DNA from 3 places in the Rouxiella badensis genome. Region 3 is predicted to be linked to each of the others. Evidence: predicted binding sites of a transcription regulator. Region 3 holds the regulator's gene; each other region holds the start of a gene.
The links. The regulator CRP, encoded in region 3, controls carbon source genes, mostly activating them, when cyclic AMP is high. The targets are predictions, from matches to a motif close to ATGTGANNNNNNTCACAT.
Positions count from the first base shown of each region.

Region 1 (10,658 bases), 1.8 Mb from region 3:
GCCCGAGAAATGGTAGTTAAGTTCATTGCAGGCGAGCGAGTTGGCGTCGGTCACGCAGTTAAAAGCCCCTGGATGCCAGCAGATGGCGACGTCAACGTCGTCGAACAGGCCCGCACGCACCATAAAACCCTTGCCTGAACCGCCTTCTTCCGCCGGACAGCCGTAATAACGTACACGACCCGCCAGCCCGTTGGCCTGCAAATAGTCTTTGACCGCCGTCGCGGCCAGCAAGGCGGCGGAACCGAGCATATTGTGGCCGCAGCCGTGTCCGTTGGCCCCGTCTTCAAGCGCTAAAGGTTGTGCAACATCGGCCTGCTGGCTAAGGCCGGGCAGAGCGTCGTATTCACCGAGAATTGCAATCACCGGACCGCCTTCACCTGCTTCGCCCATCATCGCCGTTGGCAGGTCTGCCACGCCTTCTGCCACGCGAAAGCCCTGCTTTTTCAGCAGGTCGAGATGTCCTTGCGACGATTTGAATTCGGTGTAATTGACCTCTGGTGTTTCCCAGATGCGGTCACTGAGATCCCAAAATATGCCTTTCTTTTCATCGATTAACGACCAGACTTGTTGCAGTAAATCGCTGTCGGTCGCCGATTGAGACTCAGAGGCTGGCGTTGGTTGCATGGCAATAGTCCTTATTGGCTGGAGGGGCTTGTCTATACATGAGCGCGAGTTAGGACGTAGAGCAAAGCAATAAAGGGGCCAAAGATTGTTTGCGATTAAATTTTGATACAAAGCCGGGATACGGGACTCAGGAAAGGGGGCGAGACAGGGAAAGCGATAGGGCGTTGAACCAAAATGATCCATTATCACGGCGCGAGTGAAAGCGAGTGGTGCGGCAATTCCTGCCGCACCCGTTTTAAAATATGATTAACCGAAAAGCCTCAACAGGATAGGGAATAAAAACGGGGCCAGCAGAGAGGTGATAATGCCGCAAATCACCAGCGCCAGCGAGCTGAAGGCCCCCTCCTGATAGTCCACTTCGGCGCAGCGCGCGGTACCCAATGCGTGAGAAGCGTTGCCGATGGCTAATCCTCGAGAGGCCTTGTTGGTGATTTTCAGCAGATTCAAAATCGTGTGACCAAACACCGCACCGAGAATGCCGACGAAAATCACGCATACTGCGCTAATAGCGGGGATGCCGTTGATTGACTGAGCCGCGGCCATGGCGATGGGCGTTGTCACAGACTTGGGCAGCACTGAGGCAGCAATCTGCGGTGTGGCTCCCATCCATAGGGCAATCGCGGTTCCCGTCGTCATCGCCACGACGCTGCCAATGAAGCAGATGCTGATAATCGATTTCCAGCGGGCGCGAATCTGATGCAGCTGCTCGTATAAAGGAAAGGCCAGCGCCACCACGGCAGGCTGCAACAGGTCGTTGAGAATTTTACTGCCGGCAAAATAGCGCGCGTAGGGAATATGCGTCACCAGCAGCAGAGGGATGATAATGACCATCGACATCAGCAGCGGATTAAGCAGCGGCATTCTCAATTTTACAGCCAGCCTGCGGGTGGCGAAATACACCAGCACCGTCAGCGGTAATGACCACCAGATTTGGCTCATTGTTCATCCTCCGGTTTGCCGATGACGTTGCGTTCTCGGTGTACAAAGTGAGACGAATAAGCCACCACCAGCAGCACAATCAGCGTGCTGACGGCACAGGACACCACCAGCGGTCCAAACTGGGTGCGCAGCTGATCGTAGTAGTTCATCACCCCAACTCCGATAGGCACAAACAGCAGCGCCATATAGCGAATTAGCACGCTGCATCCCGGTTTAACCCATTTATAAGGCAGAATTTGCGTCGACAGCAGCGTGAAAAGGATGAGCATGCCGAGAATACTGCCTGGAATGGCCAGTGGAAGCAGGGCGGAAACTCCGTTTCCCGCATAAAGGCAGGCATAAATTAGAATAAATGCCCGTAAATATTGAAATGGCAGTGATAGAGTAGATCTCATAACCTTTGTCCCAGTCGAAAACTACATTCATCATACAATTAAATTAATTTAACCGCCAGTGTGATCTGCTTCACAAGTTTTTTCGATGCAGCGCGTTTATTCGCCACCTATGGCTACAGGTTATGACATAACGCGCGGGGACTCACAATAGAAAAGCCCGCCAGACTTGCGCCGGGCGGGCTTTTAGCCGCAGTGGGGAGCGATTATTTCTTGTACCTGGCTTCCAGCGTCGCAAACCACGGGGCGTTGAAGTCTTCAGACTTGCCCCAGCCTGGGATGATTTTGCCCAGAGCCGCGATATTAACCGCACCCGGTTGGCTCAGCAGCAGCGACTGCGGAATAACCTGTGCCGAGAATTCATAGGTGGCAGGCGTTTTCTCACCGGCAATTTTTAGGGCCACCAGACGCATGTTAACGGCACCAATCAGCGGAGTATCCACTGCGGCGGTGAATTTCCATGGGCTGTCTTTTTCACGCATTAATTGCAGGTCCTGGTTGGAGGCATCAATGCTGTAAAGTTTAATCTCGGTGCGGCCGTTCTCCTTAAGTGCCTTATACGCCCCCTGACTGAAGGCGTCCCACGCACCCCAGATAGCGTCAATTTTACCTTTCGGGTATTTGGCCAAAATTGCGCCGACCTGATTCGCCGTATCGCCCTGAACGTCTGAAGACACCGCACCGATGGATTCAAGCTGATGAATGCCCGGGTTGTCTTTTAGGATCTGCTGATAGGTGACGTTGCGACGTTCCATCGGTGGGAAACCGGCAACCCACAGGCGCACGATGTTGGCTTTGCCGTGGAAGTCTTTGACCAGTTCACCGACTGAAGCCTGGGTCAGTGACGCATCGTCCTGACGGGTGACGGTGACACCCGGCGTGCCGTCAGTGACTTCGGTATCAAACACCGAAACCGCGATACCGGCGGCGGTAATGCGTTTTACCAGATTATTGGAATACGGACCCCGTCCCTGAGACAGGATGATACCGTCATATTTTTGGCTGATGGCCTGATTGACGAAGTCCTGGAATTTAGCGTCATCGCCGTTGCTTAGGAAAGTATCGACCTTGAAACCTAGCGCACGCCCCTGCTTGATGGCACCTGCAAGAAACTGCGTGGTGTTGTCGTCTGAACCCAGATTGCGAATCACAGCAACGCGAATGGGGCCACTGTGCTGAGCGATTGCCGCAGGAACGGCGGCCAGCGCAGGCTGTTCGGCCGCGAAGGCTGGCAGGGCAGCAAGCAGGCTCAAAGCAAGCAGTGAGGCGGAAATTTTCTTCATTTTATAGACTCCGTCGGGCGTTGGCTGAAACCAAAAAAAAGCAGCGCTTAAGTTAAGAGCTTGCGGGAATGAAAATCTTATTTAGACATCTACAAGGCTAGGCGTCTAATTATTCAAGCAGTGTATCTGCTTGTTTTCCCCTTGGGAATGGGCGTTATTTATTATTTTTAAGGCAATACTTATTCTTTTTGGGTATATCTGTTTTCGCCTGGAAACCGGTTGTCTCACCAGGAGTGGTCGTTTTTTCAGAGATATAGACGTCAGGCAATTTACATCGCCTATACAAATAGCCGACAGTAGTGGTCTAAAATTAAAGTTTGTTTTTCTGGAAGGGATCCGCAAGCTATGCCATTTACATTGAATAATACACCGACCCGTTGGCACCCTATGCTGCTGGTGGGGGCACTGGCGATGCCGGGACTGGCGTTGGCGCAGGCCGCCCCAAAACCGGTGCCAAAGGCGCCCGTCAAAGTAGAAACCCTGTTAAAAGGCCTCGATCACCCTTGGTCGCTGGCATTTCTGCCCGACAATCAGGGTGCGTTAATCACTGAACGCAGCGGTAATCTGCGCCTGTGGCAGGCAGGCAAACCGCTTTCGGCCCCGGTAACCGGCGTGCCTGCGGTGTGGGTTCAGGATCAAGCGGGCCTGTGGGACGTGCGTCCTGCGCCTGATTTTGCCAAAAGCCGCCGCGTTTATCTAAGCTTTGCGCAAAAAGATGACAAGGGGCGGCCGCATGCAGAGCTTGGCTATGGCACGCTTTCGCAGGACGGCCTGCACCTTGAGAACTTTAAAACCATCTTTATCGAAACACCGCCGCTCGACGGTGGAATCAATCTCGGCGGCAGGCTGATATTTGATCCGCAGGGCAATATTCTGATGTCGCTGGGCGACAACAACCAGCGCATCGCCGCACAACAGCTTGATTCTCTGCGCGGTAAGATAATTCGCCTGACGCCCGAGGGCGGTATTCCGCAGGACAATCCCTTCGTGAAGTTGCCTAACGCGCGTCCTGAAATCTGGACCTACGGCAACCGTAATCCCCAGGCGTTGGCTTACAACCCCTGGAGCGGCGAGCTGTGGGAAACCGAGCATGGGCCACGCGGCGGTGACGAGGTGAACATTCTCAAAGCGGGCAAAAACTACGGCTGGCCGTTCGCCACCTACGGCATTAACTACAACGGACTGCCGATCCCAGAAGCCAAAGGCTCGCATCTCGATGGAATGGAAGACCCGCTCTATTACTGGCGCGTATCTCCTGCTGTCAGCGGTATGGCCTTCTATAACGACAGCAAATTCCCACAGTGGAAGAATTCACTGTTTGTTGGGGCATTGAAGGAAACGACGCTGATTCAGCTGAAGGTGAACGATAAAAAAGTGCTCGGAGAGAAACGCATGCTGACCGATTTAGGCCAGCGCATTCGTGAAGTTCAGGTTGGGCCAGACGGCTATGTCTATGTGTTGACGGACGAGAAAAACGGCAAGCTGTTCAAGCTGTCGCCGAAGTAAGCCGCGACGAAATGTTTCTCGCCGACGTGGCGTCGGCGAGAAACTCCCGTTTACCTGCGGCTGCGCTGAGAGTTAATCAACGCCCACAGGCTGAGCAGCGCCACAATCATCAGATAATAGCTCGGCGCGAGCTTTGTGCCGGTAGCGGTGATGAGCAGGGTACAGATGAACGGCGCGAAACCGCCAAATACGGTGACCGCAATGTTATAACCGATAGCCATACCGCTGGCGCGTGTGGTAACGGGGAACAGGTCGGCCATCATCGACGGCACCGCTGAGAAGTACACCGATTTCAATAACGCCATCCAACATACCAGGGCAATCAGCGCCGAGGCCGTGTTGTAGTGCGTCATCAGCCAAAAGCCTGGATAAATAGTGATCAACAGCAGGACAAGTGAACCCCACATCAGCGGCAAACGGCCCACTTTTTCGGCCCACAGGCCCATCAGCGGGGTCGCAACGGTCAAAATGACGCCGGCCAGCAGCGTGGCGGTGAAGGCAATCTGCCCCGAAAAATGCAGCGTTTTAGTCGCATAGGTCGGTACATAGTTCAGCATATAATTGATTGCCGTCGAGACTACCATCAGACCTACCGCCATGCACAGCAGCGACTTCTGCTGACCGAATAGCGTTTTCAGCGGCGAAGCCTGGCGGTCGGCTTTAACAAAGCTGTCGGCTTCCTCGATATTGCGGCGAATGTACAGACCGACCGGCCCTATCAACAGCCCAAAGGCGAAAGGAATGCGCCATCCCCAGTCCTGGATCTGCGATTCCGAGAGCCACTGTGACAGGCCCAAGCCAAAGGCCGAGGCGAGGAGGGTGCTGGCACCCTGCGTCGCGAACTGCCAGCTGGCAATGTAGGCTTTACGCTCGGGAAAGTGTTCAACCAGAAACGCGGTCGAGCTGCCGAATTCGCCGCCCGCCGAAAAGCCCTGAATCAAACGGGCCAGCAGAATTAACAGCGGAGCCGCCAGACCGAGCGTGGCATAAGACGGCGTGACGACAATCATTAGGCTACCGAGCATCATCAGGCTGATTGACGCCAGCAGTGACGACTTGCGACCGGCACGGTCGGCAAAGGCACCCAGCACAATGGCACCCAACGGGCGAATCAAAAATGAAACGCCGAAGCTGCCGAAGGCAAGCAGCAGGGAAACGGTCTGGTCGGTCGTCGGGAAATAGGCACGCGCGATGTAAGCAGCGAAGAAGCCATAGACCGCAATGTCGAACCACTCCAGCGCATTGCCGATACAGGTGACAAAAAGCGTTTTGGTCAGGCTCGGTTTTACCGCCGTAGCGGTTGATAAGGCTGAAGATGCGTGGCTCATTTTCCACCGTCCTGCGCCAGACTTTTTGCCGCGTGCTGATGGTGTGCCGCCAGCAACGCGTCGCCGCGCTCGCCCAGACTCCAGAACAGACGCGTCATGATCTCCAGGCCTTCACGGGCGATGGAAATCAGCATGTGTTCGTCTACCGCGTGCTGGCCGCAGGCTGGATAAGAGTGCGGCACCCACAGCGTCGGCAGGCCGAGGATATCGGCGAACACCTCATTGGGCAGAGAACCGCCGAGGTTAGGCAGCAGGGCGGGCTTTTTATCGCTGCTCTGCTGCATGACTTCGAGCACCCAATCGACCAGCGGGTCGGTGGGATCAAAACGGGTTGCCGGTGAACCGCGCAGGAACTCGACCTCAACGGAGTGGAATCCGTGGGCATCGAGATGCTCACGCACGTGTTGTTGCAAATTTTGCCAGTCGGTGCCGACCACAAAACGCATCTGACACACCGCCGTTGCCTTGGCGGGAATGGCATTCATTGGGCGTGCCGGGTTGCCGGTCAAAAACGACAGCACTTCCATCTGATTCCAGGCAAACAGGCGTTCGGCCGGCGTCAGACCCGCTTCACCCCAGTTAACGTCAATTTCAGGATCGCCCGGCGTAGTCGCGACCTCGATATCGCGGAGGATCTCGCGAATCGCAGTGCTGACCGCGGGCGGTTTCAACGCTGCGACTTGCATCTGTCCCTGCTGATTGATAAGGCATGAAATAGCGTTCGCCAGCAGCGTACCCGGGTTTGGCAGTAAGCCGCCCCAGTTACCGGAGTGGTAGTCTTTGTCGCGCGCGTTGACGGAAAGGCGGAAGTTAACCGCACCGCGGGAACCGAGGAACAGCGTTGGGCGTTCGGCGCTCAGGCGTGGACCGTCGGAGGCGAGAAATAGATCCGCGCTGAGGGTCTGGTGGTGTGTGCGGCAGACCTCGGCAAGCCCTGGAGAACTGATCTCTTCACCCATTTCAAACAGCAGCTTGCAGTTGAAGCCAAGCTTGCCGCCGCGAGCGGCGAATACCTGCTCCAGTGCGGCCAGGTTGACGCTGTGTTGGCCCTTGTTATCGGCGCTGCCTCGGCCATACCAGCGGTTACCGTCCTCAAACAGCACCCAGGGGTCCAGGCCTTCACTCCAGTTCTCGTCGTCACCGAACACCACGTCGCCGTGACCATAGCTCAATACCGTCGGTAACGTCGGGTCTTCAATGCGCGATGCAATGAGAAAGGGACGATTGGCTGCCTGAGGATTATCGATAAGCTGCAGCTCAAAGCCCATTGCCCGCAGCGCGGGATTAATTTCTTCTTCGAAGTAACGTTTCAATATCTCGTCACGCTCGGTTGACTGACTCTCGGTCGCCAATGCTACGCGTCGCGCGAGCACCGCCTTGAATTCGCCGCCGTCAAACCATCCCAGAGCCTGCTTTACTGCTTTTTCCACTGTCATAGAAAGTCCTGATGTTGTCTTAATTATTTTTTATTGGTTTATGCTCTCCTTATGTAATAGAAAATGCAGCTTTGCCACAATAATAATAATTGCAATGAAGCATTGCTTTAATTATAACGCTCCCATGCACAAAATAGAGGCATGCACTCTCGCGGAGCAAAATATGCACAGCACTGAAATTCGCTATTTTTTGGCGGTCGCCAATACGGGTTCGTTAAGCGCTGCCAGCAAGCAGCTGTTTGTGGCGGTATCAGCCATCAGCCGACAGATTCAGCAACTGGAAACGCGAATCGGTGCGACGCTGTTTGAGCGACACGCTCGAGGGATGGTGCTCAATGATGCCGGGCAAATCCTCGAAAATCACGTGCGTAAGAGCATGATGGATATGGAGTTTGCGATTGCCGAGATTCAGGGGCTCAAGGCGGTGCGCCGCACGGTGATTCGCATGGCCTGCACTGACGGGCCCGCTTATGACCTGCTGCCGCAAATGTTTGCCCGCTTTCGCGCCATTAATCCCGGCGTGATGTTTTACCTTAACGTGGGCACGGCGCAGCAGGTATCCGAGACTATTCGCAGCGGCGATTGTGATCTGGCCTTGCAGTTCAGCCTGACGCCAGAGCGAGGCGTTGATGTGCTGGCGTCCTATCCTGCGTCGGTTCTTCTGGCGATGCGTCACGATCACCCGCTGGCTCACCAGCAAGTGCAGCTTGGCGACCTGCATGCTTATCCGCTGGCCTTTAATGAGCCAACGAGCACCATTCGCCAGCTGTTTGATTTGTCATGTCGCATGAATGGAATATTTCTCGAACCGGCCTTGAGCTGCAATCGCTTCAGCACGCTGTATGACTTTATGCTTTGCACGCCGGGCGCGCTGGTGGCCTGTAGCCATTTTTCGGTGATGTTCAAGGCTCGCCGGGACCGGTTGGTTTTGAAGTCTATCAACATTGAACAACTCAGCCAGCGAACGTTACAACTGCAAACGCAGGCGGGCAGGCACCGCTCGGCGGCGCTAAGCCAGTTTATTGATTTCAGCTGTGAGTTATTAAACCGTGAAGGCGCGGCCTTCGAGCGCGACTTTGGTTTATAGCGGGGCGTTAGCGCAGAGCGGTCAGGACGCGACTCTTTCGCGCGCCGGATGCCGTTGCCAACTGACGCTAGGCCAGCCTTTCTTTTCGGCAATCTGTTGTAGCGCGCGGCAGCCGTTGACGATCGTCGGATAGTCTACAAACTCCAGCAGCGGCAGGTCGAAGATAGAATCGCTGTAGGCGTAAGTCTTTTTAAACTGCGGCGTCGTCGGCTGTTGCAGCCATGACTCAAGGCGATGCACCGTGCCCTGATGAAACGTCAGTTCGCCAGTGGTCTCACCGGTAAAACACTGCCGATGGTCGTTGAATTCCGGCACGATGCCGAACGCGTGATCGATCCCCAGACGGCGCGCGATGGGCGTCACCAGATGCTCGCCCGAGGCAGAAATCAGGGCAATAGTGTCGCCACGTTCCTTATGCCAGGCAATCTGCTGCCGGGCCTGTGGATACAGCCTGGGTAAAATATCGCGATGCACGAAACGCTCAACCCAACCGGATACCGTACGGCGGTGATAACCGCTCATTGGCGCAAGGGTGAGTTTTAAATAACAGGCGATATTGTTGGGGTCTGGCGGGGAGTCTGCATAGTGAGTAACGGGGTGCATTTGTCGTTGGTGATGGTCTAAGCGTGCCGTCGTCGTATAGCCCTGAGAAACTAACCAATGTAGCCACAGGCTGGCACTGTCATCGCTAATCAGCGTTTTATCGAGATCGAACAGCGCTAAATCCATCACCCAGTTCCCCGTAAAATACGATGTCAATTCAGGTTAGCGGAAAAAATTGTGAAGCGTAAGGCGAAAAAGAAAAATTTTTGATGAAACTAAAATGAAGCTGTGCAGTGGAGCGGCAATGGTTAAAGGTTAAACAAGCCTTTGTGCGTCAGTGCGATTTTTGTCGTTGAATCGCATATGTTGATAAAACATTTAGATTTTTGGTGAGCTCTGCCGCTAAGCTGACTGTACAATCACCGCAGGGCGGAATTTTTCGGTAAAATTCGCTCAATTACGCGATCTGAGGCAGACAAAAGCGCAATTAAGTCTACTATTCAAAGAAACTTTACATTCGAGGAGTTTCTTCTCAAGCCATAAAACGGTATTTTTTATACCGATAAGTTCAAACCTGATTGAAAGATAACATAAATTTCAGTTACCCGGACAGAAGCGCTAATAACCTATGACAATTTCTTTCTTATCTAAACGGAACCTTCTTTGTACGTTCAGCGGCACCGTTTTGTTGCTAACGTTTCCCGCTGCACACGCCGACACTGCTCCAGCAAAACCGGTGGACATCGCAGCCTCTTCAACCCCCACTCCGGGTGCCCCGGCTTCTCCGCAAATTGACGCAAAATCATGGGTGCTGATGGACTACGGCAGTGGCAAAATTATTGCCGAGTCGCAGCCTGATGCGCGACTTGACCCTGCCAGCCTGACGAAAATCATGGTCAGTTATGTTGTCGGCCAGGCGCTGAAATCAGGCAAGATTCACTCCACTGACGTGGTGACCATCGGCAAAGACGCGTGGGCGACCGGTAACCCGGTGCTGCGCGGCTCGTCGTTGATGTTCCTCAAACCGGGCGATCAGGTGCCTGTTTCCGAGCTGAATAAAGGCGTCGTTATCCAGTCCGGCAACGACGCCAGCATTGCGTTGGCTGATTACGTCGCGGGCAGTCAGGACGCCTTCGTGGGGCTGATGAACCGTTATTCGCAGCAGTTGAATCTGACCAATACCCAGTTCAAAACCGTGCACGGTCTGGACTCTGACGGCCAGTACACCTCGGCGAAGGACATGGCGTTGCTCTCCCGTGCGCTTATCCACGATACGCCAGACGAATATGCGATGAACAAGGAAAAAGAGTTCACCTTTAACCGCATTCGTCAGGTTAACCGTAACCGCCTGCTGTGGAGCACTAACCTGAACGTCGACGGGATCAAAACCGGCTACACCTCAGGCGCAGGTTACAACCTGGTGTCATCGGCGGTTGACTCCAACGGGATGCGACTCATCGCCGTGGTGATGGGCGCCCCGAGCGATCGCGTGCGTTTCAGTGAGAGCGAATCTCTGCTTA
Region 1 is NZ_CP114062.1:1,194,143-1,204,800, forward strand. Features, by position in the region: gene O1V65_RS05655 (M20 family metallopeptidase) at 1-624, opposite strand, end outside; gene O1V65_RS05660 (CidB/LrgB family autolysis modulator) at 871-1,563, opposite strand; gene O1V65_RS05665 (CidA/LrgA family protein) at 1,560-1,958, opposite strand; gene O1V65_RS05670 (sugar ABC transporter substrate-binding protein) at 2,162-3,238, opposite strand; gene O1V65_RS05675 (PQQ-dependent sugar dehydrogenase) at 3,584-4,744, shown strand; gene O1V65_RS05680 (MFS transporter) at 4,795-6,072, opposite strand; gene O1V65_RS05685 (M20 family metallopeptidase) at 6,069-7,508, opposite strand; gene O1V65_RS05690 (LysR family transcriptional regulator) at 7,672-8,595, shown strand; gene O1V65_RS05695 (HAD family hydrolase) at 8,617-9,324, opposite strand; gene O1V65_RS05700 (serine hydrolase) at 9,767-10,658, shown strand, end outside.
Region 1: a site for CRP is predicted at 2,017-2,034, ahead of O1V65_RS05665 (CidA/LrgA family protein). Genes of this name have one in related genera too.

Region 2 (10,658 bases), 1.7 Mb from region 3:
TCTGGGACTTCCCACGCCTGCAAATGGCCGTGTTGTCGCTGGTGTTTCTCCTGCTTGAGTTGTGTTTTCTGCCCGGAGGCGGGCAGTTTTCATGGCTCATCGTGCTGCTCGCCCTGGGTTGCACGATTTATCAGAGCTGGTGGATATTTCCCTACACTGGCCTTTCGAAAGTGCAGGTAAAAAAAACGCCCGCCAGCCAGCATCCTCGCATTAAAATCCTCAACTGCAACGTGCTGATGACCAACCGCAAGTCTGAAAAACTGCTGGAAATCCTTGCGCAGAACAGACCCGATGTCATCGTCCTGCTCGAAACCAATCTATGGTGGGAGCAGCAGATGGCGCCGTTGCAGGCCAGTCATCCCTACACGCTCAAATGCCCGTTAGAGAACCTTTATGGAATGCACGTCTACTCGCGCTTTCCCCTCATTGAGGCAAAAATTCAGTATCTGGTGGCGGAGGGGATCCCTTCGATGCATTTTCGCGTCGAGCTTGAGGGCGGGGAGCAGGTGGTTCTGCACTGCCTGCATCCGATGCCGCCTAGCCCGACCGAGGACGACGAGTCTACCAACCGCGACGGCGAGCTGATTGCTGTCGGGCATACCTGCGCACGGGCGACTTATCCAACCATTGTGACCGGAGACCTGAATGACGTGGCCTGGTCACGGACTACCCGGCTGTTTATGAAAATCAGCGGGCTGCTCGACCCACGTCGCGGACGCGGAATGTTTAATACTTTCCACGCCAGCTATCCGTGTTTCCGTTGGCCGCTGGACCACGTTTTCCACAGCAAAGACTTCACGCTGGTTGACCTGAAACGCCTTGAACCTATGGGTTCCGATCACTTTCCGATTATGGTGGAACTGGTCCTTAATCCTCGAGAGGGCAGTACGCAGGAGAAGCTGGAAATTGAGCAGGGCGATATCGAGGAGGCGCGCGAGAAAATGACCCACGCCGGAATAAAAAGCCGCGATGTTCATCAGGCAGAGCTTAGTGATATCCAGCATTGAGCGATTATTTTTATTTGTTGAAGAAGCTGGTTGGCAGGTCAAGGGCCAGCGCGCAAGGCGCGTGCCCTTAACCTTTAATCCCCGTTACTCCGGAAACGTCAACGTATTGCCCGGCGCTTCCCGATTGATGTGCAGGAAGTTTAGGTGACGCTCGTACTGGTCCAGAATATCGTTGATCACCTGATGCTTGGTAAAGTCCATCAGGTCATTGCCCTGCGTGCCCTCTAGCAAAAAGGTTTCCAGGCGATAATAGTGCGATTTGCCCGAACGCGCGCGATAGGTGAAGCCCGGTACGGCGTAGCGCTGCGGCCAAATCTGATAGATAAAGTTCTGCTCTTCACCCAGTTTGACCAGCAGCTCCAGATGGTTGAGTTTCTCATCATCCACCGGTGCGCCTTCGGTAAATTCTACCTTGGCACCGCGCAGCTTCAGCTCGTTCGCTACCTCCTGCATCGCAGGACGGCAGACAATATCCAGCATCTTCTGCGTGTGCGTGGTTCCCGGGAAGTTCATCACCCTCGACAGACGCTGCTTCCAGTTCAGTGCTGCATCACCGGCGGACGGTGTCGCAGGCGCAAAGTTTTGCAGCGTACTGGCACGTCGATAATCCTCAAGACGCAGCGATTTATACAGTCCGGCCATCACAAAGAAGATAACGAAGCTAAACGGCAGTCCCATGATAACCGTCGTGTTTTGCAGCGCTGATACGCCGTCGGTCATCAACATTCCCAGCGTCAGCACGCCGATGGTGACCGACCAGAAGATGCGCAGCCAGTTGGGGGCATCGTTGTTGATATCGGCCAGCTTAGAGGTGAAGTTCCCCAGTACCAGCGAGCCAGAGTCGGCCGAGGTAACGTAGAACAGCAGGCCGGTGATGGTTGCCACAGAGGCGCTCAGCGTAAAGCCTGGATACTGCGCCAGCAGGCTGTAAACGCCGCGCTCCGGGTGCGCAATCACTTCGTTGGCGAAGGCAATATTGCCGTGCAGAATCTGATACAGCGCGCTGTTGCCGAAAATAGACAGCCAGAACAGCGTGAACACGAACGGAATAATCAGCGTCCCCAGCACGAACTGGCGAATGGTTCTGCCACGCGAAATACGCGCCAGGAACAGGCCCACAAACGGCGACCAGGCAACCCACCAGGCCCAGAAGAAGAGGGTCCAGCTGTTCATCCACTGCGTTGGGCGGTCAAAGGCGAAGGTGTTGAGCGTCATGCCCATAAAGCGATTGATGTAATCACCAATATTCAGCACCAGCGCATTGAGCAGGAACTCGGTATTGCCGAAGAACAGCAGGAACAGGATAAGCCCCAGCGCCAGCAGCACGTTCAACTCGGAAAGAATACGAATGCCCTTGTTGACGCCCGAAGTGACCGACACCGTGGCCATTATTACCGACAGCAAAATCAGCGCCGCCTGCACCCCCAGACCTTCCGGGATATGGAACAGCACTTTCAGGCCGTAGTTTAGCTGAACCACCCCAATACCCAAGGTCGTGGCGATACCAAAGATAGTGCCGACCACCGCCGCAATATCCACGCTGTGGCCAATCGGGCCGTAGATTTTCTTGCCGAAAATAGGATACAGCGCCGAGCGGATGGTCAGCGGAAGATTGTAGCGATAGCTGAAATAACCGAGCGCGATACCCATCAGCGCATACATTGACCAGCCGGTCAGGCCGTAGTGGAACAGCGTCCAGACCATCGCCTGGCGTGCCGCCGCAATGTTCTGGCCCTGGCCTTCCGGCGGCATCATATATTGCGTGACCGGTTCGGCTACCGAGAAGAACATCAGGTCGATACCAATACCGGCGGCAAACAGCATCGAGGCCCAGCTCATCATGGAGAATTCAGGTTTTGACTGCTCGGGCCCGAGCTTGATAGAGCCAAAGCGCGAGCTGGCGATAAATACCACAAACACAATGTACAGCGTTGCGGCCAGCATGTAATACCAGCCGAAGGTGGCTGATACCCATTCCAGCGCCACGCTAATTGCTTTTCCCGAGATATCGGTAAAGAAAATGGTCATCAGCGTAAAGGCCAGAATCAGCCCCGCCGAGGTAAAAAATACCACCTTGTTTAGCGAGTCTTTAGGTTTTTCCGAAAGTTCGATAGAAGCCATCGTTTTCCCGTTTTCCAAAGGTCATAAAAGACAAAACACAAGGTCGGGAGTGGTGTTTAAAAGCAGCGCGCCTTAGCGCATATCAAGAACACCGGGGACAAGGTTTATGACGCTAAAAAAATGTCCTGACAGGAGATCCGCTGAGTGCACTGGCTTTAAAACGCCTTCATCGACCTGAAAATAAGCAAGTTCTGATATTGCCAGTAACCTGCTTTTTATCAACCGCTTGTGAAAGAATTTGCCTCAATGTTTCTACAAATTCGTTACCAGACGGTAATAAAATATATTCATTTTTTATTGAACGTTCAATCAAAAAAAAGTTTAATAGGGGCAGTTCCGGCGTTAAATAAAATTGAAACAGGCATCAAGACAGCCGTTTCATCACGCCATTTTCAGGAGTGGAGTCAATGCCAAAAGTTGGAATGCAGCCGATTCGGCGGCAGCAGTTAATTGATGCGACGCTTGCCGCCGTGAATGAGGTTGGCATGCATGACGCCTCGATTGCCCAGATTGCCCGTCGAGCGGGCGTATCCAACGGCATCATCAGTCACTATTTTCGTGACAAGAACGGACTGCTCGAGGCGACGATGCGTTATCTGCTGAGCCACCTCGGCGACAGCGTTAAGCAACGACTGGCTACGCTTAACGACGATGCGCCGACCGCGCGTTTACGGGCGATTGCACAGGCAAACTTTGATGAAGGGCAGACCAACGATCCGGCGATGAAAACCTGGTTGGCCTTTTGGGCCAGCAGCATGCATCACCCCCAGCTGTACCGTTTGCAGCAGGTCAACAGTAGAAGGCTCTACTCGAATCTATGCGTCGAATTTCGACGATTTTTACCTCATCACGAGGCGCGTCTGGCGGCGAAAGGCCTGGCAGGACTGATTGACGGTTTGTGGTTACGCAGCGCACTGAGTCACGAGGTGTTTGACCGTCAGGAAGCGTTGCTGATTACGCATCGCTACATCGAATCACTGGCGCAGTCTGCCGCACGCTGAAGGTCAATGCCTTCACTTTGTCGCCCGCTTTGAAACAGGAGAACTTATGTCCCGCTTTGGCATGCAAAAACTTTATATCGACGGTCGCTATCAGGACAGCACCGGCGGTGAAACTTTTCCGGCCATCAACCCGGCCAACGGTGAAATCCTCGCCGAGATTGCTTCTGCGTCCCGCGAAGATCTTGACCGTGCGGTAGAAGCGGCGCAGAAGGGACAGAAAGTCTGGGCCGCGATGACAGCTATGCAGCGCTCCCGCATCCTGCGCAAAGCCGTGGATATCCTGCGTGAACGCAACGACGAACTGGCGCAAATTGAAACGCTGGACACCGGAAAACCGCTGTCTGAAACCACCGCCGTGGACATCGTCACCGGTGCCGACGTGCTGGAATATTACGCCGGTCTGATCCCGGCCATCGAAGGCCAGCAGATCCCGCTGCGCGACACCTCGTTCGTTTATACGCGTCGTGAGCCGCTGGGCGTGGTCGCCGGTATCGGTGCCTGGAACTATCCGATTCAGATTGCGTTGTGGAAGTCTGCACCGGCGCTGGCGGCGGGTAACGCCATGATCTTCAAGCCGAGTGAGGTTACCTCGCTAACCGCGCTCAAGCTGGCTGAAATCTATACCGAAGCGGGTGTGCCGGACGGCGTGTTTAGCGTGCTGACCGGTAACGGGGCCGAGATTGGACAGTATCTGACCGAGCATCCGGGGATCGCAAAAATCTCCTTCACCGGCGGCGTGGTTACCGGCAAGAAGGTGATGTCGAGCGCCTCAGCTTCGACGCTGAAAGAAGTGACCATGGAATTGGGCGGCAAGTCGCCGCTGATTATCTTCCCGGATGCCAATTTGGATCTGGCGGCGGATATCGCGATGATGGCCAACTTCTACAGCTCCGGTCAGGTGTGCACCAACGGCACGCGCGTGTTTGTGCCAAAACATTTGCAGGCCGAGTTCGAAGGGAAAATCGTTGAACGCGTCAAGCGTATCAAGCTGGGCCTGCCGACCGACGAGCAGGTCAACTTTGGGCCACTGGTCAGCTTCCCGCACATGGAAAACGTGCTGCGCTTTATCGAAAGCGGTAAGCGGGACGGAGCTCGTCTGCTGGCGGGCGGTCACCGCGTCACCGACGGCGAATACGGCAAAGGCGCCTTCGTTGCGCCCACGGTATTTTCCGACTGCACGGATGACATGGAAATCGTCCGTGAAGAGATCTTCGGCCCGGTCATGAGCATTCTGACCTATGAAAGCGAAGAAGAAGTGGTGCGTCGCGCTAATGACACTGACTTTGGCCTGGCGGCCGGACTGGTGACGCGCGACCTGAATGCGGCGCACCGGGTGATTCACCAGCTCGAGGCTGGCATCTGTTGGATCAACACCTGGGGCGAATCGGCGGCAGAGATGCCGGTGGGGGGCTACAAACATTCAGGCGTAGGCCGTGAAAACGGCGTGAGTACTCTCGAACATTACACACAAATCAAATCCGTGCAGGTTGAGCTGGGCGAATTTAGTTCGGTGTTTTAAACCGCCGACCGCAAGAGGAGATTTCAATGGATTACGATTACATCATTATTGGTGCCGGTTCTGCCGGTAACGTATTAGCGACCCGATTAACCGAAGACAGCAGCGTTAACGTGCTGCTGCTCGAAGCGGGCGGTCCGGACTATCGTGCCGATTTCCGTACCCAGATGCCTGCCGCGTTGGCTTTCCCTTTACAGGGGCGTCGCTATAACTGGGCCTATGAGACCGACCCTGAGCCGCACATGAACAACCGCCGCATGGAATGTGGCCGGGGTAAAGGGCTGGGGGGTTCATCGCTTATCAACGGCATGTGCTATATCCGCGGTAACGCGATGGACTTCGACAACTGGGCGAAAGCACCGGGCCTTGAAAACTGGAGCTATCTGGACTGCCTGCCGTATTTCCGTAAAGCGGAAACGCGCGACATCGGCGCGAATGATTTCCACGGCGGGGACGGTCCGGTCAGCGTGACCACGCCGAAAACCGGCAATAATCCGCTGTTCCACGCGATGGTCGAGGCGGGCGTACAGGCGGGTTATCCGCGCACCGATGACCTCAACGGCTATCAGCAGGAAGGCTTCGGTCCGATGGACCGCACCGTGACGCCAAAAGGCCGTCGTGCGAGCACGGCGCGAGGCTATCTGGATCAGGCAAGACCGCGCGCCAACCTGACTATCGTGACGCACGCGTTGACTGACCGCATCCTGTTCGACGGCAAGAAAGCTGTCGGCGTGAGCTACATGAAGGGAGACGACCTGCATCCCATCGAGGTGCGTGCCAAACGTGAGGTTCTGCTGTGCAGCGGCGCGATAGCTTCTCCGCAAATCCTGCAACGTTCAGGCGTCGGCCCGGCAGCATTGCTGACTTCGCTGGATATTCCCGTGGTTCATGACCTTCCGGGCGTGGGTGAGAACCTGCAGGACCATCTGGAGATGTATCTACAGTACAGCTGTAAACAACCGGTGTCGCTGTACCCGGCGCTGCAATGGTTTAATCAGCCGAAAATCGGTGCGGAATGGCTGTTTAACGGGACCGGCGTGGGCGCGAGCAACCAGTTTGAGGCCGGTGGCTTTATTCGCAGCCGCGAAGAGTTCGACTGGCCGAACATTCAGTATCACTTCCTGCCGGTGGCGATTAACTACAACGGCAGCAACGCGGTGAAAGAGCACGGATTCCAGGCACACGTTGGCTCGATGCGTTCACCAAGCCGTGGCCGCGTGCAGGTGAAATCCAAGGATCCTCGCCAGCATCCGAGCATCCTGTTCAACTATATGTCTACCGAACAGGACTGGCAGGAGTTTCGCGACGCGATTCGCATCACCCGCGAAATTATGAATCAGCCTGCGCTTGACCCTTATCGCGGACGTGAAATCAGTCCGGGTATTGAGGTGCAGAGTGATGAAGAACTTGATGCCTTCGTGCGTGAGCATGCCGAGACGGCGTTCCATCCATCCTGTACCTGTAAAATGGGCAGCGACGAGATGGCGGTGGTTGACGGGCAGGGCCGTGTACACGGGATGCAGGGGCTGCGCGTGGTGGATGCATCCATCATGCCGCAGATAATCACCGGCAACCTGAACGCGACGACCATCATGATCGCCGAGAAAATTGCCGATGCTATTCGGGGCCGCGAGGCGCTGCCGAAAAGCACCGCCGAGTATTATGTGGCCGACGGTGCGCCGGTCAGAGGCGAACCCCTGAAGGCCGTGACGCTGAAAAAAAGCGCCTGAGCATAGATTTACCGCCCAGAACGCTTAAGGCATGATGAAAAGAGATAACCTCGGGTTATCTCTTTTTTTATGTCTGGTCCTTTTCAGCGTCCGAGAGGTTTCCATGAATCAATCCCACCCGCTACTGCGTGAACGCAACGGCCATGAAGCGTCGGTCTCCTATTCCGAACTGCTGTTTGACCTCATCTATGTCTTTGCGGTCACCCAGCTTTCACATTATCTCCTGCATCACCTCAGCTGGACTGGCGCGCTGCAAACGCTGGTCATGTGGTTCGCGGTCTGGCTGGCGTGGCAGTACACTGCCTGGGTGACCAACTGGTTTAACCCTGATCTGCGTAGCGTGCGCCTGATGTTGTTTGCCGTAATGCTGATGGGGCTGTTTATGTCCTCGGCAATCCCTGAGGCTTTTGGCCAACGCGGGGGAGTGTTCGCTCTGTTTCTGGTGCTGATACAGGTGGGGCGTACGCTGTGCGTGCTGAGCATGCTTGGCTGGCAACATGCGCTCTCAGGCAATTTCAAACGTATTCTTGGTTGGGTGTCTATCTCGGCGGTGTTCTGGCTGGCGGGTGGCGTTTGTCAGGGTGAGACCAGGCTGCTGCTCTGGGCCATCGCAGTGCTGTGCGAATATGTGTCACCGATGTTTGGTTTTCCGCTACCCGGATTGGGACGTTCAAGCAGCCGCCGTGAGTGGACGATTGACGGGCATCATCTCGCCGAGCGCAATCAGCTGTTTGTTATCGTCGCCTTGGGTGAAACCATTTTGATCACCGGCGCGACCTTGAGTGAGCTCACGCCGTGGACTCCCCCGGTGATTATTGCCTCACTCGTCGCCTTCGTCGGCAGTTTGGCGCTGTGGTGGATTTACTTTGATACCTCCAGTAAAGCCGGAAGTGAAGCGATCGTCCATGCGAAAGATCCCGGAAAAATGGGGGCCAGATTTCACTACGTTCACGTGGTGCTGGTCGGCGCGATAATTGTCTGTGCGGTGGCGAATGAGCGGGTTATCAACGAGCCAGCAAGCCACATCAATACCCTCACGGCAGCCGTGCTGATAGGCGGGCCTCTGGTTTATCTCTGCGCCAATGCGGTCTATAAACTTTTTGTTTATCAACGTATCCCGTTATCACATCTTGTCGGCATCGCTGCGTTGGTTGTCCTTGTGCCGTTCAGTTTCGTTACTGACGTGCTGATGGTAAACGGGCTCACGACGCTTATTGTCATTGTAGTCGCCGCATGGGAGAGCATCTCGCGGGCCAGGAAAACGGAAGTAACATCTCCATAGCATTTATGCAGCATTTTTTGAAAAGACAGAAGCCAGAAAGCAGAATCACAGAAAGATGAACTTTATGTGATATCGATCACATAAAGAGTGTATGAAAATGAAACGTAAATTGACAAATGTTGACCGAATCGATAATTAAGAGGCGGCGCTAGGGGCGGCTACAGATTTTTCTGAGAAGGCGTTTTTTTGAACGCGTTTTTTCCCGGAATGTTGCCGAATTTTGCCTTGTCATTTTTGTTCGTTTTTAACACCCACAGTCTCCTTGATACAGGGAGTTGCTTTCTCATTGCTTCTGGTAACCCATGAAAACTAAAATTTTACTAGCAGGTGCACTTCTCGTTTCTTCTTACAGCGCGCAAACGCTTGCTGACGACGGCAAAGATCAATATGTTTCCGACTGGTGGCATCAGAGCGTCAACGTCGTTGGCAGCTATCACACCCGTTTTGGACCGCAGGAAAATAACGATCTGTATCTCGAGTATGAAGCCTTCGCGCATAAAGACTGGTTTGATTTTTACGGTTATGTCGACTTGCCTAAATTCTTTGGCACAGGCAACGGCAATGATAACGGTATGTGGGACAAGGGGGTCGGTTCTCCGTTGTTCATGGAGATTGAACCGCGTTTCTCTATCGATAAGCTGACCGGTAAAGACCTGAGCTTCGGTCCGTTCAAAGAGTGGTATTTCGCCAACAACTATATCTACGATATGGGGCCGAATAACGCCAACCGCCAGAACACCTGGTATATGGGGCTGGGCACCGACGTTAACACTTACACCCCGCTGAACCTGTCTCTGAATATTTATGCTAAATACCAGTGGCAGAACTATGGTGCAGCGAATGAGAACCAGTGGGACGGCTACCGTTTCAAGGTTAAATACTTCTTGCCACTGGGTGAGATGTGGGGCGGGAAGGTCAGCTACATCGGTTTCACTAACTTCGATTTCGGTTCGCAGCTGGCGGACAACGAAAACTACTCGCGCACTAACCACTCCATCGCTTCAAGCCACATCCTGGCGCTGAACTATGCGCACTGGCACTACTCGCTGGTGGCGCGTTACTTCCATAACGGCGGTCAGTGGGCTGACGGAACTGAACTCAACTTCGGTAACGGCAACTTCACGGCGAAGACCACCGGATGGGGTTACTACGCAGTGATCGGCTACAGTTTCTAATTAATTGTTTTAAAACAATAAAAAAACCGTCGCAGAGGAGCATTCCTGCGGCGGTTTTTTATTCGTTTAACTTTCGTTTAATTATTTTGCATTAGTTTGGGGAAAAATTAAGAAATCATTATGAAAATCGCCTGCGCTTCTCCACAATTTGAACTATCTATTAAGATTGTGTAATTGTTGCTGGGTTGATTGTAAAAAGGATTATTTATATGCTCCCTTCTTCTCATGTTGCGCGTATTTTTGTCGGTTGCGATCCCAACGATTGTGATCTCGAACAAATGATGGTGCTGGAATACAGTCTGCGTAAACACTCTTCTATTCCGATTGAAATTGAATGGATGAGGCTTTCGCGTAACCCCGACAGTTTCTGGTATTCCGACGGCAAAGGCAGTGGCTGGACTACCGATCGTTGGGCAACGCCTTTCTCGGCTTTTCGCTGGGGCATTCCGGCGTACTGCAACTTTGAGGGAAGGGCACTGTATCTCGACGCCGACATCATGTTCATGAGTGACGTTGCCGAGATGTGGAATCACCCGATCGGCGGAGGCCGGGCGATACTGGCTTCCGGCGCAGGAAGAGAGCTGCGTCTGGGTGAGCTAGTGTGGGACTGTGCGGCCGCCAAAGCGGTTGTGCCTGATATCCATCAGTTGCACCGCGACCCCCTTGGCCATAAAAAGCTGCAAAATTTCTTTGAGGAAAATCCGCACAAAGTTCAGCCATTGGGCGCGGAATATAGCAATATCGACGGGGATGACATCCCGCTTGAGCAGCTGAAGGCAGTGCATTACTCCAAGATGGATACTCAGTTCTCGCATCAGTTTTCACT
Region 2 is NZ_CP114062.1:2,696,661-2,707,318, reverse strand. Features, by position in the region: gene O1V65_RS12500 (endonuclease/exonuclease/phosphatase family protein) at 1-1,007, shown strand, start outside; gene O1V65_RS12495 (choline transporter) at 1,092-3,128, opposite strand; gene betI (transcriptional regulator BetI) at 3,536-4,129, shown strand; gene betB (betaine-aldehyde dehydrogenase) at 4,176-5,648, shown strand; gene betA (choline dehydrogenase) at 5,675-7,375, shown strand; gene O1V65_RS12475 (low temperature requirement protein A) at 7,479-8,657, shown strand; gene O1V65_RS12470 (nucleoside-specific channel-forming protein Tsx) at 8,960-9,832, shown strand; gene O1V65_RS12465 (glycosyltransferase family protein) at 10,042-10,658, shown strand, end outside.
Region 2: a site for CRP is predicted at 8,722-8,739, ahead of O1V65_RS12470 (nucleoside-specific channel-forming protein Tsx). Genes of this name have one in related genera too.

Region 3 (10,658 bases):
ATTGAAAAGCGATTTCTCACTGCTCGGCCCGTCATAGGTCAGGCGCTGCTGGCAACTTTGCAACGCAATCTCGCAGGTCTGCAAATACTCCATCGCCAGTTTGGGCGTCAGCATATAGTGCTCGCGCGCCAGAATTGTCATGCCATTAATGTGGTCTACCAGAAACTGACTGTGCGTGACCCACAGCCGCATATCGGTCAGATAGTGCGAATTAAAGCCGGGTTCCTGCATTGCCTGATTCAACGAGGTAAACAGTTGATTGTGCGCCTGATTGACCTTCATGCGCGCATAGGCCAGTTCGGCCGGGTCAGGATCCTCGTGCAATACCAGCCGGATAGCCTGCTGGTCTGCCTCCAGCGCCTGATAGGCATTGGTGCGCAGCAAACCACTTTGCCACTGCGGCCATAGCCAGATAGTGCCGCCAAACGCCAGCGCACAGCCAATTAGCGTGTCCAGCAGCCTCGGCAGCAGAAAGTTGGCCCCGTTTAGCCCCAGTATTTGCAAGGTATAGACGGCGGTTACCGTGAGGCCAATCATTCCCAGTCCGTAGTTTTTTCGCAGTACGGTGTAGGAAATCAGCGTAATCATCAGCATGAAAAACAGCGTGAGATTTTGCGGCAGCGCGAGCTGAAGCAACCCGGCTGCGGCGATAAGGCCCGCCAGCGTGCCCAACGCACGGTGCTGAATACGCACGCGGGTGGCGTTATAGCCGTTCTGGCTGACCAGCAGGGTAGTCAGCAGGATCCAATAAGGTTTAGGCAGATTAAAGAACATGCCGAGGCTGCTGCCAAGCGCCAAAATTACGCCGAGCCGTGCGGCATTGCGCAGGGCGGCGGACTTGACGGAAAGATAGCCTTTCAGCGCGGGCCAGAAGGGCAGACGATGCTGCGTTTGCATCAGGTCGCGGCGATACAGCGGACGCTGGGTGCGCAGCAGTCGGGCGATGCGGCTGAAATGGTAGTAGCAAAACTGCCCGACGGGATTGTCACGATAGCGAGAGGCTATTTTTTCCAGCGCGGCCAGCTCGTTGGCCATTGTGAACCGCTCCGAGCGCCGATGGTAGAGGATGTCGCTCGCGATAACGCGCAGCCGTGCGGCAATGACCTGCGCATTGCGGCGGATAACCGCCTCGGCGTGGCTTTCCTCAACCAGCTTTTGCACTTCTGCGGGCAGGTGCAGGCTTACGGTGATGTGCTCCTGCAGGTCGAGCGCCACCTGAAAACTGCGCAGCAGCCTTTTATGATGCTGATGATTGCCCGTCGGCAGCATGTGCAGTTGCTGATAGAGGGTGGCAATCAGGTCAATGACCTGCTGTTGTCGTTTCAACAGCGGCGGCAGCGCGGTTTCGGGGTCGGTGTGCTGGGTGAGCAGGCTGTATTTTGCTTCGAAATAATCGGCGAGTTCGACGTAGAGCTGGCTCAGCGTCTCGCGCATCGGCTGCTCTTCGGAGAGCCGAAACCAAAACCAGTTGAACAGCCCATACCAGGCGGTACCTACGACAAACAGCAGCGGAGCGTGCCAGATGGGCACCACACCGGCCATACTGAGGGTAAAGATGCTGGCGACCAGCGCGCCGGGCAGCAGGCGGCCGTGCAGCGGGCTGATTTCACCCGTGACGCCCAGTACCAGCGTCAGGCCAAGCATGATGAGCGGCAGCGGGACATGCCAGTTAATCAGCATCAGCTGGAGAAGAATACTGCTCAAGGCAAACAGCGAACCGCCGATAACCAGACGTTTGAAGAAGCGCTTATGCGGCGTATCGAGACCGGAGATATTGCAGCAGGCGGGGACCAGCGCAAACAGCATCCCGAGCTTCAGCTGACCAAACAGCATGGCAAAACCAATAGGCAGGCAGAGGACCAGCGTCTGTCTCAGCGCGTAGTTAACCTCGGGGTGGTAGAAGATTCGTCGCCAAAGCGTCATTAATTTTGTGTAACGTGACGAATAAAAACGGCGCACCAGAAGACTGCTGCGCCGTTTTTAAGGGGATTAACGGGTGCCGTAAACGACAATCGTTTTACCGTGTGCCGAGATCAGGCTCTGATCTTCAAGCATTTTAAGAATTCGACCGACAGTCTCGCGTGAACAACCGACGATCTGGCCAATTTCCTGACGGGTGATCTTGATCTGCATGCCATCTGGATGGGTCATGGCGTCTGGTTGCTTGGCCAGATTCAGCAGAGTTTGCGCAATGCGTCCGGTTACGTCGAGGAAAGCCAGGTTACCGACTTTCTCCGAGGTAATCTGGAGTCGACTCGCCATCTGTGCAGACAGGCGCATCAGGATATCCGGGTTAACCTGGATCAGCTGACGAAACTTCTTGTAGGAAATCTCAGCGACTTCACAGGCAGTTTTTGCTCTTACCCACGCACTACGTTCCTGACCTTCTTCGAAGAGTCCCAGCTCACCGATGAAGTCACCTTGGTTAAGGTAGGAAAGTATCATCTCTTTGCCTTCTTCATCTTTAATCAGCACGGCAACCGAGCCTTTCACGATGTAGTAAAGCGTTTCGGCTTTTTCACCTTGGTGAATCAGCGTACTTTTAGAGGGGTACTTGTGTATATGACAATGAGACAGGAACCATTCGAGAGTAGGGTCTGTTTGTGGCTTGCCGAGAACCATTAGTTATTATCCTCTTTTTATCGCTGCCCAAAATCACAGGGCTCAAAATCCCTGTTCGGCGATTTTTTACTTCGCGCTCTTTTAGCATATGAACTGACCAGCAATGCTGCAAGCGGCTTGAGGCGTGAATTAGGCAGTAATTTGCCATAATCACCAAGGTTATCCTGTTAAACCCAAAAACCCCGGCCGCAACTTGTTGGAAAGTTTCTTTCGCCTTGTTTGTAGCACAGCTTTGGTGACGTGTCTTGTGTTGTCTCGCTTCAGCATGATGCGGATCGAGTTCCATTGCCAGTTTCAGGGGTTAAGGGTAGTCTGTTTTGAAAATTATTACCGGAGAAAGGCAAATGCAAGCACGTGTAAAATGGGTCGAGGGATTAACGTTTCTCGGTGAGTCTTCTTCTGGCCATCAAATTCTGATGGACGGCAATGCGGGCGACAAATCACCGAGCCCGATGGAGATGCTGCTGATGTCAGCGGGTGGATGCAGCGCCATCGACGTGGTGTCCATTCTGCAAAAAGGCCGCAACGACGTCGTCGGTTGTGAGGTCAAGCTGACCTCCGAACGCCGCGAAGAAGCGCCGCGCCTGTTTACCACCATTAACCTGCACTTCATCGTGACCGGCAAGGGTCTGACGGATAAAGTGGTTGAGCGCGCTGTAACGCTGTCTGCCGAAAAATATTGCTCGGTTTCGCTGATGCTGGGCAAGGCAGCGACTATCACCCACAGCTTTGAAGTTATTGATTCAATAGAATAAGCTTGAGTGCTGTGCGGCACGTTACCAAGGGTAACGCTGACAGTGCAGCCGCAGCAGGTCTAAGAAACGCCGCGCCGTTAAGGTTAGCGGCGTTTTTTGTGAGTAAACCAGGCAGTATTGCGCCGCCGGCAGGCTGTCGACAGGCAGGCGGCAAAGCTTGTCTTCCATGAAGAACGGCGTCGCCATGGCGTTGCCGACCACCGACAGATAATCCCCGTTCAGCATCATCATCAGCCCGCTAATCAATGAGTCGGTACGGATAGGCGATTTCACCGCGTGGCAGCCGTTTTCCTCCAGCAGGGCAGCAAGCTGCTGGTAATAACCCATGTCCGTCTCGGGAAGCAGCCAGCTTGCCTCTCTCAATTCGCTTAACGACGTGGCCTGCGCCAGCGGATGCTGCCTGCGGGCGACGACGCAGAACGGCGCACTGAACAAGGGCTCGCACACCATGTCTTCGATGGGGAGTCCGACGCCCAGCGTGCCGATGGCGAAATCCAACCTTCCCTCACGCAATGAAGGCAGCAGGGTCGAGAGCTGCGACTCCTTGATATGCAATTTTGCCTGCGGATATTGCGCCGTGAACTCACTGGCCAGCGCGGGAAAAATGGTCAGCGCCAGCAGCGACGAGAAGCCGACCGCCACCGATCCCTGCGAGAATTGGTTGATTTGCTGTATTTCGTCGGCGGCGCGCTGCAGTTCTTCGAGAATAAACTGCATTCGCTGCGAGAAGGCGCGGCCGGTCTCGGTGAGCGTCATACCCTGCGTGCCGCGAACGATCAGCTGAGTATCGAGGATTTGTTCAAGCTCGCGCAGCGTTCTGCTGACGGCAGGCTGTGACTGATTCATCGCACGCGCCGCCCCGCGAATGCTGCCGCTGCGGATAACTTGCTGAAAAACCTTTAGCTGTTGCAGCTTGGGCAAATATTTCATCTCAGACCCTATCAGTAAAAAGCATCACCCCTCAAAAAATTGCATCTTATGGCCCTGAAGTAAAGCTGCTAGGTTTTTAAGAAGTCGGTAACTGACTGTTAACTGGCATATAAAAATAAACAATTCAGCGCGTTATCTTTTTCTCAGGTCAGGGGTGGCTGCTGGGATATAACATTCGAGGATATCAGTTATGCAAAATCGTTCTTTAATGATTTTCTTACTGTTTTTGGGTTATGTTCTGGTCTACATCGATAAAACCGTGATTGGTTTTGCGCTGTTGCCGATAGGTCGCGAGTTCGATTTAGCCCCTCAGCAACTGGGCTATATCACCGGCATGTTTTTTCTGGCCTATTCGCTGTTTCAGATCCCCGCCGGTTGGCTTAACGACTGCTTCGGCTATAAAAAAGTCCTGGCCTGTTCACTGACGCTGTTGGGCGGCTTTGCGCTGTGCTTCGGGCTGTTGGGTTTTGGTCTGGGTCTGCTGATCACCTTCCGTTTTCTGGCCGGTATCGGGCATTCGGGTTATCCCAGCTCGTGCGCCAAGTCGGTTGTTGCTAACTTCAACGTCGAACAGCGTACTTTCGCGCAATCGATTCTCTTGTCTTCTGCCGGACTGGCGATGACGGTCGGTCCGCTGGTGGCCGTGTACTGTCTGGCGCACGTCGGCTGGCGCGGATCGTTCTCGACCTTGGGCCTGCTGGCCTTCGTGGTGGCCGCTTTCATCCTGTTTTGGGTACCTTCGCCGCCGCGTGATTCGGCAACTTCGGCCGCCAACAAGACAGGGAGCTATCTCGCGTTGCTTAAAAATCCTATTGTGCTGGTGCTGTTCGCCGTTAATTTTTGCATCAATATCCCGACCTACGGGCTCATGGCCTGGTTGCCGAAATATCTGGTGCAGCAGCGTGGTTTTTCGCTCGACGTCGCGGGGATAGTCGTTGCGGTAGGGGGGTTGGGTATCTGGATCTCCTCGCTCTCGACGGGCTGGCTGGTGGGGAAATTCATGCAGGGCCGCGAGCCGAAGGTCATCTTGTACAGCTCGCTGCTGAGCGGTGTCTGTATCTGGCTGGTCTACACCTCGAATTCGGTTTACACCGTTTGCCTGTTCTTGTTCTTCGGCAACATTTTCATGATGTCGTCCTTTGTCACCACCTTTACCCTGCCGATGAAACGCCTGCCGACCGAGGTTATGGGCGGGGCGATTGGGCTGCTTAACACCGGGGGGACGTTGGGGGGATTCGTCGCGCCCATCGCGATGGGCTATCTGATTACCCTGACCCATGGCTATGACTCGACCTTTATTTTTCTGACGCTGGTGATGTGGGTCTCGGGCCTGCTGATGTTGCCTTTGCTGTCTAAATCTCGTTTTGCTGCGCGTGATGCAGCCTAGTGAACTGCCCCCATTTTGAGGAAGCCAATAATGACGATTAATTTTGAAGCATTAGTGAGTGAAGTTAACGCAGATGTGGTGCGCTGGCGTCGACATATTCACGCCAATCCTGAGCTGTCCTTTCAGGAGGCGAAAACCGCCGACTATATTGCCGAGCAGCTGTCGGCGATCCCCGGCCTGACTTTGACACGCCTGACGCCAAACAGCGTCATTGCCGAGCTGACTGGCGACAGGTCGGGTCCAATTTACGCGCTGCGTGCAGACATCGACGCACTGCCTATTCAGGAGGAGAGCGACGAGCCGTTCCGTTCAACCAATCCCGGCGTTATGCATGCGTGCGGTCATGACGCTCACGCGGCCATGCTGTTGGGCGCGGCTAAGGTTCTGGCGCAGTGCAAATCCTCGCTCAAAGGTCGCGTGCGATTTATCTTCCAACATGCGGAAGAAGCGCCTCCGGGCGGCGCTCAGGAGCTGGTCAAACTGGGCGTGCTCGACGGTGTGAGTATGATTTTCGGCCTGCATGTTCTGCCTAACTTCGCCACCGGCAAGGTGATTCTGAAAGAGGGCGTGTTCAGCGGTTCGAGCGATAATTTTGACATCATCCTCAAGGGGCGCGGGGGTCATGGCTCAATGCCACACATGTGTATTGATCCTGTGACCATCGGTGCGGAAGTGGTTACAGCAATGCAGCAGATTGTGGCGCGCAAGCTTAATCCGCAGCATGCCCCGGTACTGACCGTTGCCGTCTTCCAGGCCGGTGAGGTGTATAACGTTATCCCTGATACGGCAAGGTTGGCGGGTACGCTGCGTACCCACAATGCCGAAGTCCGCGAGCGGGTTCCGCAGCTGGTCGAGCAGACGGTGATGGGCATTGCTCAGGCGCACGGTGCTCAGGCTGAGGTGAAATGGACTCGCGGCTATGCGATTGGCAACAACCATGCCGATGCTTGTGCGATTGCGCGTCGCGTGGTGGCGCGTGAAAGGGGAGCAGAGGAATTGATTGAGCTGTCAGAGCCTATTTACGGCAGCGAGGACTTCTCGTCTTATCAGGAGAAAATCCCGGGCTGCTTCCTGTTTATCGGCAGCGGTAATGAAAGTATTGGCGCTACCCACGGCGTGCACCATCCGCGCTTCAAGCTGGATGAAGACGCGCTGGCGATCGGCGTTCAGCTGCACGTCGGGTTTATTCGTGACCTGCTGATCGCCGAGTAAACCACCGTGGGTTTAACGGCAGACGGTTCTCCCGCCGTCTGCCTATTCGATTTTCTTGCCTTCCATCAGCCGCTGCACCAGCGGTCCCATAATCAGCTCCATGGCCAGCCCCATCTTGCCGCCGGGAACCACCAGCGTATTAATGTGCGAGATAAAGGAGCCTTGCAGCATCGCCAGCAGATACGGGTAGTCAATCTGGTCCAGCCCCTGGAAATGAATCACCACGAAGCTCTCGTCGAGTGACGGAATGGCTTTCGCGGCAAAGGGGTTCGAGGTGTCGATGGTCGGCACGCGCTGGAAGTTGATGTGGGTTCGAGAAAACTGCGGCGTAATGTAATTGATGTAGTCGTCCATCGATCTGACCACTGAGTCCATAACCGCCTCGCGCGAATGCCCGCGCTCGCCGGTGTCGCGCACCAGTTTCTGGATCCACTCAAGGTTGACGATAGGCACCACGCCGACCAGCAGATCAACGTGTTTCGCGACATCAACCTGATGAGTGACTACGCCGCCGTGCAGGCCCTCGTAGAACAGGATGTCGGTTGGCTCGGGCAGCGCCTGCCAGGGAGTGAAAGTGCCGGGCACCTGGTTATAAGGCACCGCTTCATCATAAGTATGCAGATATTTGCGCGAACGGCCGGTACCGGTTTTACCGTATTCAATGAAGCTCTGCTCAAGCAGCGTGAAGTCGTTGGCTTCGGGGCCAAAGTAGCTAATGTGTCGGCCCAGGTCGCGCGCCTTACGGATGGCAGCGTCCATTTCAGGGCGTGTGAAATGATGAAAGCTGTCGCCTTCAAGAGCGGCAGCGTGCAGGCCAAGCTGTTGAAAAATCTTTCGAAAAGCGACGCTGGTGGTTGTGGTTCCGGCGCCGCTTGAGCCAGTTACGGCAATAACAGGGTGTTTAGCTGACATGGTAATCCCTTCATCTTTCAAATTGCAGTCAACGCATCTGCACCAGGAATCTATTGGGGAAGCCTAATACGCATAATTAAGCTTATTGTTACCATATCTATTCGCTAATTTATACGTCACCGGCGCGAAACTGTCCGCGTGGCATAATATTCAGCGTTTCATGCAGTTCAGACCATACCAGCACCACGTCGCCGCTTTTTAGCTGACGGCGTACGTCTTCCACTTTTTGCTCAAGCGTACGCTCTTGTTCGCCATAGTCGGTGCCTTCGCGCAGTACAAAACCTTCAATTACGCTATCCAGCGTTTCCGGGGCTAACTCTTTCCAGGGGATCATCATCTTAGGTTTATCTTTTCTCAGTCTGTGATTCGGGGATCAGCCGCGGCGCTATCCAGTCGGGAATGCGTTTTTCCAGCCACATTACTGGATTCAGCCAACTGCCGGTAACGAAACCGACGTGACCGCCGTGTTCGGTGAGCTGATATTCTACCCCAGGCGGTAGATCCTGTGCGTTCGGAATCACCGCATCCGTCATGAACGGGTCGTCCTTCGCGTGAATGATCAGCAGCGGCACTTTGACCCTCGGCAGCCGCGGCATTCCGCTACAGCGTCGATAATAGTCTAGCGCGTTTTGGAAACCGTGGGCGCGCGAGGTAATGGCGTCGTCGAACTCGCGGATACGCCGCATCGATTTTAGTTGCTCGAGCGTCACCGGCAGCGTGCCCGGATATTTAATCAGCTTGCGTCGGGCGTTAGCCTTGAGCTGGTCCAGCAGGTAGCGCTGATAAAAGCGTGACGAGCCTTTCTCGAGGCGATAGGCGCAGGGTTCGAGCATCAGTGGCGCAGAGACGATGACCGCCGCCTGTAAACGGCAGTTCTCGCCCTCCTCGCCAAGATAACAGGCCAGCATATTGCCGCCCAGCGAAAAACCGACGGCGGCGGTTGGGGCATCACCGTAGGTCTCGCTCAACCAGTTAAGGAAGAAGCGGGCGTCTTCCGTTTCACCGGAATGATAGATGCGCTTAAGTCGATTAGGTTCTCCGCTACAGCCGCGAAAATGCATCACCACACCGAGGCCGCCTTTGTTTTTCCACGCCGCTAACAGCCCGTGGGCATAGGGGCTGCTAAAGCCGCCTTCAAGCCCGTGAAACAGCACCATACGCGGCTTGTGGCGGGCAAACTGCGGGTCTTCACTCCAGGCCAAATCGATAAAGTCGCCGTCGGGTAAATCGAGCCGTTGCCACACCGGTTTGAGTTTGACGCGCCGCCTGAACAAACGCGGCAGCAAGGTTTGCAAGTGCGGATTGCTAGCGCCGCGCAGGGGAAGAAAATGATGAGCCATATTTTCTGAAAAAAATCCTGTTCAGTAAGCTTGTACTACCAATAGCACACTGATAGCTTCACTGCTAATCGCACAATAGTTGGAGGTGAGGAGCACCTGTTAAATGGAACTTAGTTTATTTCTTTCGATGCTTGGATTTTTATGGGTAGCGGCAATTACGCCCGGCCCAAATAATATGTTGTTAACGACCTCGGGTGCGAACTTTGGTTTTATGCGTTCACTCCTGCTGATGATAGGCATCATGTTGGGCATGCAGAGCATTCTGCTGCTGGTTGCCTTCGGCGTTGGCGGGTTAATCCTGATTTATCCTACCCTGCACACGGTATTAAAGGTTCTCGGTAGCCTTTATCTGCTGTGGCTGGCGTGGAAGATTGGCACCTCAGCCTATGAGAAACTCGAAACTGACGCCCCGCCACCCAAGCCTATTCGTCTGTATCAGGGATGGCTGCTTCAGTTCCTGAATCCCAAGGCCTGGCTGATGGGACTCGGGGCGGTTGCCAGCTTCAGCCTCGCCGGAGCGGCCTACAACCACTCTATTGCGGCTATCAGCTTGGGTATGTTCCTGGTCAATCTGGTTTCAGGTATTATCTGGCTGGGTTTCGGCACCGTGATCGGTCGACTGCTGCACAGCCGCCGAGCGTGGTACACCTTCAACATCGCCATGGGGCTGCTCACTGCCGCCTGCGTGTTGTTGATTTGGCGATAATTATCGACCCGGCTCGATAAATAACGGTCATCCGCGAGGGTGGCCGTTTTGCTTTTGTATCCTACCGTGCCTGCATTATAAATTCCATATATTCCTTTTGGTTATTAAAGGTAATTTTTAATTACTTTAAATGCTTCCTGCGCTCAGCTAAAAATTCTCTACAAACCCGAATAAAAACGACTCATCACTCTTGTGGAGCATTTATCGATGGCAAACCGTTCAATTTTGCGTGGCGCAGCACTGCTGCTGTCACTGACCGCACTCAGCGCACACGCGGTAGACGTCACCGTGGCCTATCAGACCTCCGCCGAACCGGCCAAGGTGGCGCAGGCCGAGAACACCTTTGCGAAAGAATCCGGTGCCAAGGTGGACTGGCGTAAATTTGACAGCGGTTCAAGCGTACTGCGCGCGCTGGCCTCGGGCGATGTGCAGATCGGGAATATCGGCTCCAGCCCGCTCGCCGTTGCCGCCAGCCAGAAACTGCCTATCGAAGCCTTCCTGCTGGCCTCGGAGTTAGGCAGCTCTGAAGCCTTCGTGGTGAAGAAAAGCATCAACAGCCCACAGGACTTGATAGGCAAACGCATCGCCGTACCGTTCATCTCCACGACGCACTACAGCCTGCTGGCTGCGCTGAAACACTGGGGCATCGATCCTAAGAAAGTTACCATCGTTAATCTACAGCCACCGGCCATTGCCGCCGCTTGGGCTCGCGGAGACATCGACGGCGCCTATGTCTGGGCACCGGCGGTGAACGAGTTGGAAAAAACCGGCAAGGTGTTGACCGACTCCTCTCA
Region 3 is NZ_CP114062.1:4,359,282-4,369,939, forward strand. Features, by position in the region: gene O1V65_RS20045 (YccS/YhfK family putative transporter) at 1-1,923, opposite strand, end outside; gene crp (cAMP-activated global transcriptional regulator CRP) at 1,990-2,622, opposite strand; gene O1V65_RS20055 (OsmC family protein) at 2,967-3,377, shown strand; gene O1V65_RS20060 (LysR substrate-binding domain-containing protein) at 3,399-4,307, opposite strand; gene O1V65_RS20065 (MFS transporter) at 4,498-5,694, shown strand; gene O1V65_RS20070 (amidohydrolase) at 5,725-6,906, shown strand; gene O1V65_RS20075 (phosphoribulokinase) at 6,949-7,818, opposite strand; gene O1V65_RS20080 (YheU family protein) at 7,928-8,155, opposite strand; gene O1V65_RS20085 (hydrolase) at 8,163-9,158, opposite strand; gene O1V65_RS20090 (LysE family translocator) at 9,262-9,864, shown strand; gene tauA (taurine ABC transporter substrate-binding protein) at 10,072-10,658, shown strand, end outside.